Regions from separate parts of the Sinomonas sp. T428B genome, predicted to be linked through region 2. Evidence: predicted binding sites of a transcription regulator. Region 2 holds the regulator's gene; each other region holds the start of a gene.

Region 1 (3,267 bases), 1.2 Mb from region 2:
TCGTCTTCTACCGTGACGCGTCAGCGGCGGCCTCGGCCCGGGCGCTCGCGGCGGACCTCGGCATCGGCACGGTCCTCGAGGCCCCCGGCCTCGGCATCCCGCTCGCCGCGGTGATCGGGCCCGGGTATGCCGGCTGACGTGGTCGCGCCGACCCCTCGCCGCGGTGCCGGCTCCCGGCCTCGCAGGGCCCAACTGCGTGCCCTCGCCGGCGGCGCGGCGGCCGTCCTCGCTCTCGCCGCGTGCACCCCGGGCGGCGACGCGCGAACCGCGCGGCCCGCGCCCTCGGGGGACGGCGTGCTGCGGATCGGGCTCCTGCTCGACAACGTGGGCGAGTCGGCGTACCTCAACGACGCCCAGCTCGCCGCCGTCGTCCTCGCCGTCCAGGAGGCCAACGCCGCCGGCGGGCACGCGGGCAAGCCGGTCGAGCTGCTCGACCCGGAGCCGTCCGCGGACACGGGCGCGGCCGCGCGCCGGCTCGTCGAGGCCGGCGCCGACGTCGTCATCGGCCCGACGGACTCGAGCCGGGCCCCCACGGCGATCGACGTGCTCGCCCGCGCCAAGGTCCCCCTCATCTCGCCCGCGAACACGTCCGCGGTCCTGAGCTCGTACCCGAGCAGCGGCTTCTACTTCCGCACCATGGCGCCCGAGGCGGCCGAGGGCGCCGCGCTCGTCGAGCTAGCGCGGCAGTCCGGCGCCCGCAGCATCGCGGTGCTGAACCAGGCGGGGCCGCACGGGAAGGCCATTGCGGACGGGGCCAAGGCGGCGCTCACCGCCGCGGGCCTCAGGGACGCGGGCAGCGCCGAGTTCACGGGGCACGACGCCGGCGGGGCCGCCCTCGGCGCCCAGGGCGCGGACGCGGTCGCCGTCGTCGCGGACGACGGCGGGCCGGCCGTCCTGGCCCAGCTCGCCGAGGCGGGGATCAGCGGCAACGACCTCGTGCTCTCGGGCGGTCTCGTGGGCCGCCACGGGTCCGCGCTCGCTGCCCGCTCGCTCGAGGGAGCCCGCGTCGCCGTCCCGGGCGTCTTCCCGAGCGCCGAGTTCCAGACCGCGGTCCTCGGCCAGGACGCTGACCTGAAGGACATGGCGTTCGCCGCCGAGGCCTACGACGCTGCCGCCCTCGCGATCCTCGCCGCCGCGGACGCCAAGGACGACGCCGGCACCTCCATCGCCGCGCGGCTCACCGCCGTCTCGGGCGGGGACGCCGGCACAGGCGCTGCCGGCGCCGCGGGAACCGACTGCACTGGCCTCCCTGCCTGCCTCGGGCTCCTCGCCGCCGGCACGGCGGTGGACTACGAGGGCCAGTCGGGGCCCGTCGCCTTCGACGGGCACGGGGACATCACCACGGCCCGGTTCATGGTGCTCGGCTTCGGGGCGGACAACCTGCCCAAGGTCGACGGCGAGGTCGCGGTCGCCCGCTGAGGCGCTGGCCCGAGGCCACACTCGGCGTCCCCCACGCTTGCACTCGGAGGGGTCGAGTGCTAATGATTGACCTAGCACTCCCGCAGCAAGACTGCTAACCGAGCGGGCCCGCGAGGGCAGTGAGGCGCCGTCGGCGGCGGGGGGAAGGGAACACCTCGCTGGGGTGAGGCGACCTCAGGCCCGTTCGCGGGCCGGGGGGAGCCGGCCGTCGCGGGCGCTGCAGCAGGTGACCACGAAGACAGTCACGTCCCGAAAGGACTCGAAGCCGTCATGGCCAAGATCATTGCATTCGACGAGGAGGCCCGCCGCGGTCTCGAGCGCGGCCTGAACCAGCTGGCCGACGCCGTCAAGGTCACCCTCGGCCCGCGTGGCCGCAACGTCGTCCTCGAGAAGAAGTGGGGCGCCCCCACGATCACGAACGACGGTGTCTCCATCGCCAAGGAGATCGAGCTCGACGACCCGTACGAGAAGATCGGCGCGGAGCTCGTCAAGGAGGTCGCCAAGAAGACCGACGACGTCGCTGGCGACGGTACCACCACCGCCACGGTCCTCGCCCAGGCGCTCGTCCGCGAGGGCCTGCGCAACGTCGCCGCCGGCGCTGACCCGCTCTCGCTCAAGCGCGGCATCGAGAAGGCCGTCGACGCCGTCACCAAGGAGCTCCTCGAGTCCGCCAAGGAGATCGAGACCAAGGAGGAGATCGCCGCCACCGCGTCCATCTCCGCCGGCGACACCCAGATCGGCGAGCTCATCTCCGAGGCCCTCGACAAGGTGGGCAAGGAGGGTGTCATCACCGTCGAGGAGTCCAACACCTTCGGCCTCGAGCTCGAGCTCACCGAGGGCATGCGCTTCGACAAGGGCTACATCTCCGCGTACTTCGTCACCGACGCCGAGCGCCAGGAGACGGTCCTCGAGGACCCGTACATCCTCATCGTCAACTCCAAGGTGAGCTCGGTGAAGGACCTGGTCGCGGTCCTCGAGAAGGTCATGCAGACCAACAAGCCGCTGCTCATCATCGCCGAGGACGTCGAGGGCGAGGCCCTGGCCACGCTCATCGTCAACAAGATCCGTGGCACCTTCAAGTCCGTCGCCGTCAAGGCCCCGGGCTTCGGCGACCGCCGCAAGGCCATGCTGACCGACATCGCCATCCTCACGGGCGGCCAGGTCATCGCCGAGGAGGTCGGCCTCAAGCTCGAGAACGCCACAGTCGAGCTGCTCGGCAAGGCCCGCAAGGTCGTCGTGACCAAGGACGAGACCACGATCGTCGAGGGTGCCGGCGACGCCGACCAGATCGCCGGCCGCGTGGCCCAGATCCGCGCCGAGATCGAGAACTCCGACTCGGACTACGACCGCGAGAAGCTCCAGGAGCGCCTCGCCAAGCTGGCCGGCGGCGTCGCCGTCATCAAGGCCGGCGCGGCCACTGAGGTCGAGCTCAAGGAGCGCAAGCACCGCATCGAGGACGCCGTCCGCAACGCGAAGGCCGCCGTCGAGGAGGGCATCGTCGCCGGTGGTGGCGTGGCCCTCATCCAGGCCGGTGCCAAGGCGTTCGCGAACCTCGCCCTCGAGGGTGACGAGTCCACGGGTGCCAACATCGTCAAGGTCGCCATCGACGCCCCGCTGAAGCAGATCGCCTTCAACGCTGGCCTCGAGCCGGGCGTCGTCGTCGACAAGGTCCGCGGCCTGCCCGCCGGCCACGGCCTCAACGCCGCCACGGGCGTCTACGAGGACCTCCTGGCCGCCGGCGTCAACGACCCGGTCAAGGTCACCCGCTCGGCGCTGCAGAACGCCGCGTCCATCGCCGGCCTCTTCCTCACGACCGAGGCCGTCGTCGCCGACAAGCCCGAGAAGGCG
Region 2 (3,267 bases):
AGCCGCTTCACCGTCGCGGCATGCCGGCCCTCGGCGCCGCCGACGGTGACGAGCGTCCCCGGCTCGGCGCCGTCGAGCGCCCCTTCCGGGACGTAGAAGAGCGGGCGGGACATCGTCAGAGGTTGCCGAGCTTGTCGCGCAGCTTGGCGAAGACCCCGCCCGTGCCCACGAGCTTGCCCTCGCCGACCTGCTCGCCGCGCAGCTTGGCGAACTGGCGCAGGAGCTCCTCCTGCTCGGGATCGAGGCGCGTGGGCGTCTCGACGCGGATCTGCACGAGCAGGTCGCCGCGACCGCCGCCGCGAAGGCGGGCGGCGCCGAGGCCAGGCAGGGTGACGACGTCGCCGGACTGGGTGCCCGGGCGCAGCGAGATGGCCTGCTCGCCGTCGAACGTGTCGAGGGTCATCTCGGCGCCGAGGGCGGCCGCCGTCATGGGCACGCTGAGCGTCGCGTGCAGCTGGTCCCCCTCGCGCGTGAACGTGCTGTGGCTCGCCACGCGGATCTCGACGTAGAGGTCGCCCGAGGGGCCGCCGGCCGTGCCGGCCTCGCCCTGGCCCGAGAGCTGGATGCGCGTGCCGGTCGAGACGCCCGCCGGGATCTTGACGGTGAGCGAGCGCCGGCTGCGCACGCGGCCCTCGCCGCCGCACTCGTTGCAGGGGGTCGGGATCTCGGTGCCGAAGCCCTGGCACGAGGGGCACGTGGCCATGGTCATGACCTGGCCCAGGATCGAACGGACGGGCCGCTGGATGTGCCCGCTGCCGTGGCATACGCCGCAGCGCACTGGCTCCGTGCCGGGCTCGCAGCAGGAGCCCTCGCAGCGGCCGCAGAGCACGGCCGTGTCGACCTCGATCTTCTTGTTGACGCCGAACACGGCGTCACGCAGCTCGATCCGGACCGCGATGAGCGCGTCCTGGCCGCGTCGGGTGCGCGAGGCCGGGCCCGCCTGCCCCCCGGCCGCCCCGCCGAAGAACGTCTCGAAGATGTCCTGGAAGGCGAAGCCGGAGCCGTTGTACGCGCCGCCGAACCCGTTGTCGTTGCCGTTCTCGTTGCCCGTCGTGTCGTAGATGCGCCGCTTCTGCGGGTCGGCGAGCACCTCGTAGGCGTGCGTGACGGCCTTGAACCGGTCCGCCGCCTCCTCGCCGGGATTGACGTCGGGGTGGAGCTTGCGGGCCAGCTTCCGGTAGGCCTTCTTGATCTCCTCGGCGCTCGCGTCAGACGGGACGCCCAGGGTTTCGTAGTGGCTGCTCACGGTCTTCTTTCTCTAGCTTCCTCTAGCTTCCGGCCAGGATCTTCGACAGGTAGCGGGCCACGGCCCGCACCGCCGCCATCGTGGCCGGGTAGTCCATGCGGGTCGGGCCCAGCACGCCGATCTTCGGCCCGTCCGTGCGCCCGTAGCCGGTGGCGACCACGGACGTCTCGATGAGCCCGTCGTAGGGGTTCTCGCGGCCGATCGTGACGGTCACGCCGCGCGGGTCGCTCGCCATCTCGGAGAGCAGCCGCAGCAGGACGACCTGCTCCTCGAGGGCCTCGAGGACCGGCGAGATGCTCTGCAGGAAGTCGCTGTTGGACCGGGCCAGGTAGGCGGTGCCCGCCATGACCATGCGGTCCTCGCGGGTCGAGGCGGCCAGGACCGAGAGGCCGCGCACGAGCTCGGCGGCCAGGGGCTGGTCGTGCGGCGGGAGTGCGTCGACGACGGCGCCGAGGGTCGCGTCGAGGTTGACGACCGAGGTCCCGGCGGCGCCCTCGATGAAGCGGTCGCGCAGGTACGAAAGCCGGTCCCGGTCGACCTCCTCGACGACGCTGTGGACGCGCTGCTCGACGGTGCCCGTGTCGGCGATCAGCACGAGCAGCACCTCGTGCGGCGCGAGGGCGACGGCCTCGATGTGGCGCACGCGGGCCCGCCCCAGCTGCGGGTACTGCACGACGGCGACCTGGTTCGTCAGCTGCGACAGGAGCCGGACGGTGCGCTCGAGCACGTCGTCGAGGTCGTCGGCGCCGTCGAGGAGCGTGTGGATCGCCTGCTTCTCCGCCGGGGAGAGCGGGCGCACGGCCGTGAGGTGGTCGACGAAGACGCGGTAGCCCTTGTCGGTGGGCACGCGTCCGGCGCTCGTGTGCGGGGCTACGATGAGCCCCTCGTCCTCGAGGGCGGCCATGTCGTTGCGGATCGTGGCGCTCGAGACGCCGAGCCCGTGGCGCTCCACGAGCGCCTTCGAGCCGACCGGCTCGCGGAAGTGCACGTAGTCTTCCACAATGGCGCGCAGCACTTCGAGCTTGCGCGGCTCGTTCATCCTCTCACCCCTTACGCCGTTCAGCGCCCGGCAATTGTTAGCACTCCCTGAGACCAAGTGCTAAGTCTATTATGCCCGCGGGCGCCCGTCCCGCAGCTGCTGGGGCACACGCCGTCGGCCGCCACGGCGAGGTTCCCGGGCCGCCGGGCCGGAGCCCATAGCATGATCACGCCGCCCGTGCGGGCGGCGCCGCCTGCGCCAGCGCGGCGGGAGCGAGGAAGGCCGGTGCGCGTGGAGCGGATGTCGTACGACTCATGGGGGCCCGCGGACCTCGCGGCGCCCCCGAAGCGCGAGCTGCCCGTTGTGCCGGTCGAGCTCGGCCTCGTGCTCGAGGACGCCGAGAGCGGCTGGGTCGGCGCCGTGATCCGGGTCGAGAAGTCCGGCGGCATGCACGTCATGAGCCTCGAGGACCGCCGGGGTCGCTCGCGCTCGTTCCAGCTCGGCTTCGGTTTCCTGCTCGACGGACGCCCGGTCCGCATCGGCCCGCCGGCGCCCCGCGCCGCTGCCGCCGCGCCGACGCGGACGGCCTCCGGGTCGGTGAGGGTCGAGGGGCTGCGCGCGCAGGTCGCCAAGGCGAGCAGGATCTGGGTCGAGGGCAAGCACGACGCCGAGCTGGTCGAGAAGGTCTGGGGCGACGACCTGCGCGTCGAGGGCATCGTCGTGGAGCCGCTCCACGGCGTCGACGACCTCGCCTCCGCCGTGGCCGAGTTCCGGCCCGGGCCCGAGCGCCGGCTCGGGATCCTCGTGGACCACCTCGTCGAGGGCTCGAAGGAGGCCCGCATCGCCGCCCAGGCCATGTCGGCGCCGGGCGCCGCGGGCAACGTGCTCATCGTCGGCCACCCGTACGTCGACGTGTGGCAGGCGATCAAGCCCTCGACGCTCGGCATCCCGGCGTGGCCCTCGGTGCCCCGCGGCACCGACTGGAAGACCGGCATCCTCGCCGCCTTCGGCTGGCCCCATGCGGGGCCCGAGGACATCGGCC
Region 3 (3,267 bases), 730 kb from region 2:
GAGCACGGCATGGCCGAGGCCCTTGGGGTCGCCCTGGCGGACGTAGTGGATGTCGCCGAGGTTGCTCGACTGCTGGATCGCGGCGAGCTTCTTCGCATCGCCCTTCTCCTCCAGCGTCGCCTCGAGCGAGGGGACACGGTCGAAGTGGTCCTCGAGCGCCCGCTTGTTGCGGCCCGTGATCATCAGGATGTCGTCGATGCCCACGGAGACGGCCTCCTCGACCACGTACTGGATCGCGGGCTTGTCCACGACCGGCAGCATCTCCTTGGGCATGGCCTTCGTCATCGGCAGGAACCGGGTGCCCAGCCCGGCCACGGGGATGACGGCTTTCCTGACTGAAGCGGTGGTAGACACGCTGCCACTCTATACGACGGCCTCCCGGGGCAGGGGCTTCTTCCCGTGCCAGCGGGGCGGGCGGCTAGAGTCGGCGTGTGGAGACTGCCGAGCTCAAGTCAGCCTTGAGGGCACGCCTGTGGGCGGCCCGTCGAGCCATGGACCCGCGCGAGCGCGAGGCCGCCGGCGAGCGGATCGCCTCCCACGGCAGGACGTGGGCGGAGGCCCACGTGGCCGAGGGCGGGACCGTGACGGCGTACCTCGGCGTCGGCGCGGAGCCCCCGACGCTGGGGCTCCTCGGGGCCCTCCACGCGGACGGCCTGCGGGTCCTCCTGCCGGTGTGCCTGCCGGAGCGCCAGCTCGGATGGGTCGAGTGGTGGCCGGGCATCCCCTTCGTGCGCAGCCGCTACGCACCCGTCCAGGAGCCGCACGGGCCGCTCCTGGACACGGTCGAGGTCGCCGCGGGCGAGGGGCCGGACGGCCGCGGGCCGCTCTCCGCCGTCGTGCTGCCGGCGACGGCGCTCGACGTCGCCGGGCGCCGCCTCGGCCAGGGCGGCGGCTACTACGACCGCTTCCTCGCGCGGCTGGACACCCTCGGCCTCCAGGTCCCGACCGCTGCGGTGGTGTACGACGACGAGCTGCTCGCCGAGGGCGAGGTGCCCGACGAACTGCTCGACCGGCGGGTCGGGACGGCCATCACCCCCGGGGGCGCCGTGGTGCTGGGCGACGCCCAGGCGTAGCGCGGGAATGTCCCGGGACGGTGGACTGTTAGAATTGGCACTCGGAGGCCATGACTGCTAGCCCGCGGACGGCGACGCCGCCCACGGGCAAGTCTCGAGGGGCCTCCGCCCGGTTGAGCAAGGAGTTACCGTGCCCACTTACGCCTACGCCTGCAAGGACTGCGACCACGCGTTCGAGATCGTCCAGTCCTTCAGCGACCAGTCCCTGACAGTCTGCCCCGAGTGCTCCGGCACCCTGCGCAAGAAGTTCAACAGCGTCGGGGTCGTCTTCAAGGGCGGCGGCTTCTACCGCACCGATTCCCGCAGCGGCGGCAGCAGTGTCCCCGCGGGGTCCTCCGCCTCGTCGACGGCGTCGTCGACGGCCAAGACCCCCGCGGCGGCCAGCGCGTCGTCCTGACGCACTCCCCCTCCACAGCTACCTTCCCCGGCGGGTCGTCCACATAGGGCGCCCGCCGGCCCCCCACGGGGCTGTCTGCTGCCTACCGTCGGGGGCATGAGCCAACCCCACCGCCCTGAGCACCTGCTGCGCACCACGCGGCCCCGTTCCCCGGCGCGCTACGCCTCTGCGCGTCCCGTTCCCGGTCGTGCACCCGGGCGGTCCATGCCGCGGCTGTGGTCCCCCACGCCACGCAGCCCGCTTCGGCGGTTCCTCGAGCGCCGGCGCCGGACTCTCGCCGCCGCCCTCGCGTGCATCGCGGTCGGGGCTGCCGTCTACCAGCTGACGCCGCCGTCCGCGGCCATGGCCCCGGTGGCCGTCGCGGCCCGCGACCTGCCGGCCGGCGCCCAGCTCGACCCAGCCGACCTGACGGTCGCACGGCTCCCGGCCGAGGCCGTTCCGCGGGGCGCGCCGTCCGGGCCCTCGGGCCTCGTCGGCCAGCGCATCGCGGGCGCGGTGCGCCGCGGCGAGATCATCACAGACGCCGCCCTCGTCGGGCCTGGCCTTCTGGCCGGGACGGCTCCGGGGACCGCGGCGGTCCCCGTGCGGGTCGCGGATGCGGCCTCCCTCCAGCTCCTGAGTCCGGGGCAGCTCATCGACCTCGTGCTGAGCACGGACACGGGCGGGCCTGGGGGCGCCGGGACAATGCTCGCCTCACGGGTCCCCGTCCTGTGGACGCCGGGCGCCTCGGGCGGCGGGCCGGCCGGGCAGTGGCTCGGGACGCAGGAAGCCGAAGGGCTCCTCGTGGTCGGGGCCTCCCCCGAGCAGGCGCAGCGGATCGCGGGCGCCTCGGCCCAGGGCAAGGTCTTCTTCGTCCTCGTCGAGGCGGGGGGCCGGTGAGCGAGGCGCCCAGCGGGCGGGGCTCTGCCCGCACCGATGGCGCCCCGGCCCCGGCGAGACGCTCGACGCCGGCGGGCGGCCCGGCCTCAACAAAAGGCTTGGCCCCAGCGAGGCGCTCAACTCCGGTCGTACGTTCAGCCCCAGTGAGGGGGCCGCTGCTCCTTGATCCAGCGGTCGCGTTCCTTCTCGGAGGCGGCGGCTCGCTCCTGCCCGGGGGCGAGCCCCGGAACCGGCTCCTCGGCGGCGTCGGCGGAGGCCGGTCCGGTGCCCGGGATGCTCACCCGGCGTCCCCCCCGCGGGCGGCGGAGTCCGGCGTCGTCCGGCTGCGGCATCTGCCCTTCATCGTTGTGTCGCTGGTCCGCGTTCTCGCCGGTGCTGGCGCGGGGCCGCATGGTGCCGCCCGCGCCGCCTGCCTCCTCGGGGTCCGAGGTCGCGTAGTCAGGGGCGTCGCCCTCGGCCGTGCCGTACTCGGCGCCGTCGTACTCGGCGTCGTATTCACCGCCGTCGTATTCAGCCGTGCCGGCGTCCCCCGAGCTGTAGTCCACCGCGCCATATTCCCCCGCAGACGCGTCGTCGACCTCCTCGCCAAAGCGGCCGCCCGCGTCGTCGTCATTCCCGTCCCCGTCCCGGGCTCCCGTGTGGGCGAGAGCCCCAGGCTCGGCGGCCTGACTCCTCGGGACAGGGGCCGTCTCGAGCACGGGTCCGAGGAGGAAGCCGGCGGAGCCGCCCTCGTCGGCGTGCGACTCGAGGCCGAGGTCGCGGGCGATCCTGTCCGCGCACCCACTCGGGTCGGTGAACACCTCGATGGTCCACAGCGTCGCGGGCTTCCACCCGAGCCGCTCGAGCAGCTCGGGACGCTGCCGCGTCCGCTCGCGCACGCTCAGGCGGCGGTACCGCTCGGTGCCGTCGGACTCGATG

Evidence for each region. The regulator HrcA, encoded in region 2, represses chaperone genes, less so after heat shock. The targets are predictions, from matches to a motif close to TTNGCACTCGNNNNNNNCGAGTGCNAA.
Region 1: groL (chaperonin GroEL) is a predicted target of HrcA. The motif match lies at 1,491-1,517, and genes of this name have one in related genera.
Region 3: ACUYMY_RS12600 (FmdB family zinc ribbon protein) is a predicted target of HrcA. The motif match lies at 1,108-1,134, and genes of this name have one in related genera.

What each region holds. Positions count from the first base shown of each region.
Region 1 covers NZ_JBRAZR010000001.1:837,458-840,724, forward strand. Annotated here, with positions in the region: gene ACUYMY_RS03950 (LytR C-terminal domain-containing protein) at 1-137, shown strand, start outside; gene ACUYMY_RS03955 (ABC transporter substrate-binding protein) at 139-1,419, shown strand; gene groL (chaperonin GroEL) at 1,690-3,267, shown strand, end outside.
Region 2 covers NZ_JBRAZR010000001.1:1,996,521-1,999,787, forward strand. Annotated here, with positions in the region: gene ACUYMY_RS09200 (16S rRNA (uracil(1498)-N(3))-methyltransferase) at 1-113, opposite strand, end outside; gene dnaJ (molecular chaperone DnaJ) at 116-1,246, opposite strand; gene hrcA (heat-inducible transcriptional repressor HrcA) at 1,269-2,285, opposite strand; gene ACUYMY_RS09215 (DUF3097 domain-containing protein) at 2,526-3,267, shown strand, end outside.
Region 3 covers NZ_JBRAZR010000001.1:2,723,447-2,726,713, forward strand. Annotated here, with positions in the region: gene galU (UTP--glucose-1-phosphate uridylyltransferase GalU) at 1-354, opposite strand, end outside; gene ACUYMY_RS12595 (5-formyltetrahydrofolate cyclo-ligase) at 432-1,073, shown strand; gene ACUYMY_RS12600 (FmdB family zinc ribbon protein) at 1,204-1,470, shown strand; gene cpaB (Flp pilus assembly protein CpaB) at 1,567-2,349, shown strand; gene ACUYMY_RS12610 (DUF4011 domain-containing protein) at 2,484-3,267, opposite strand, start outside.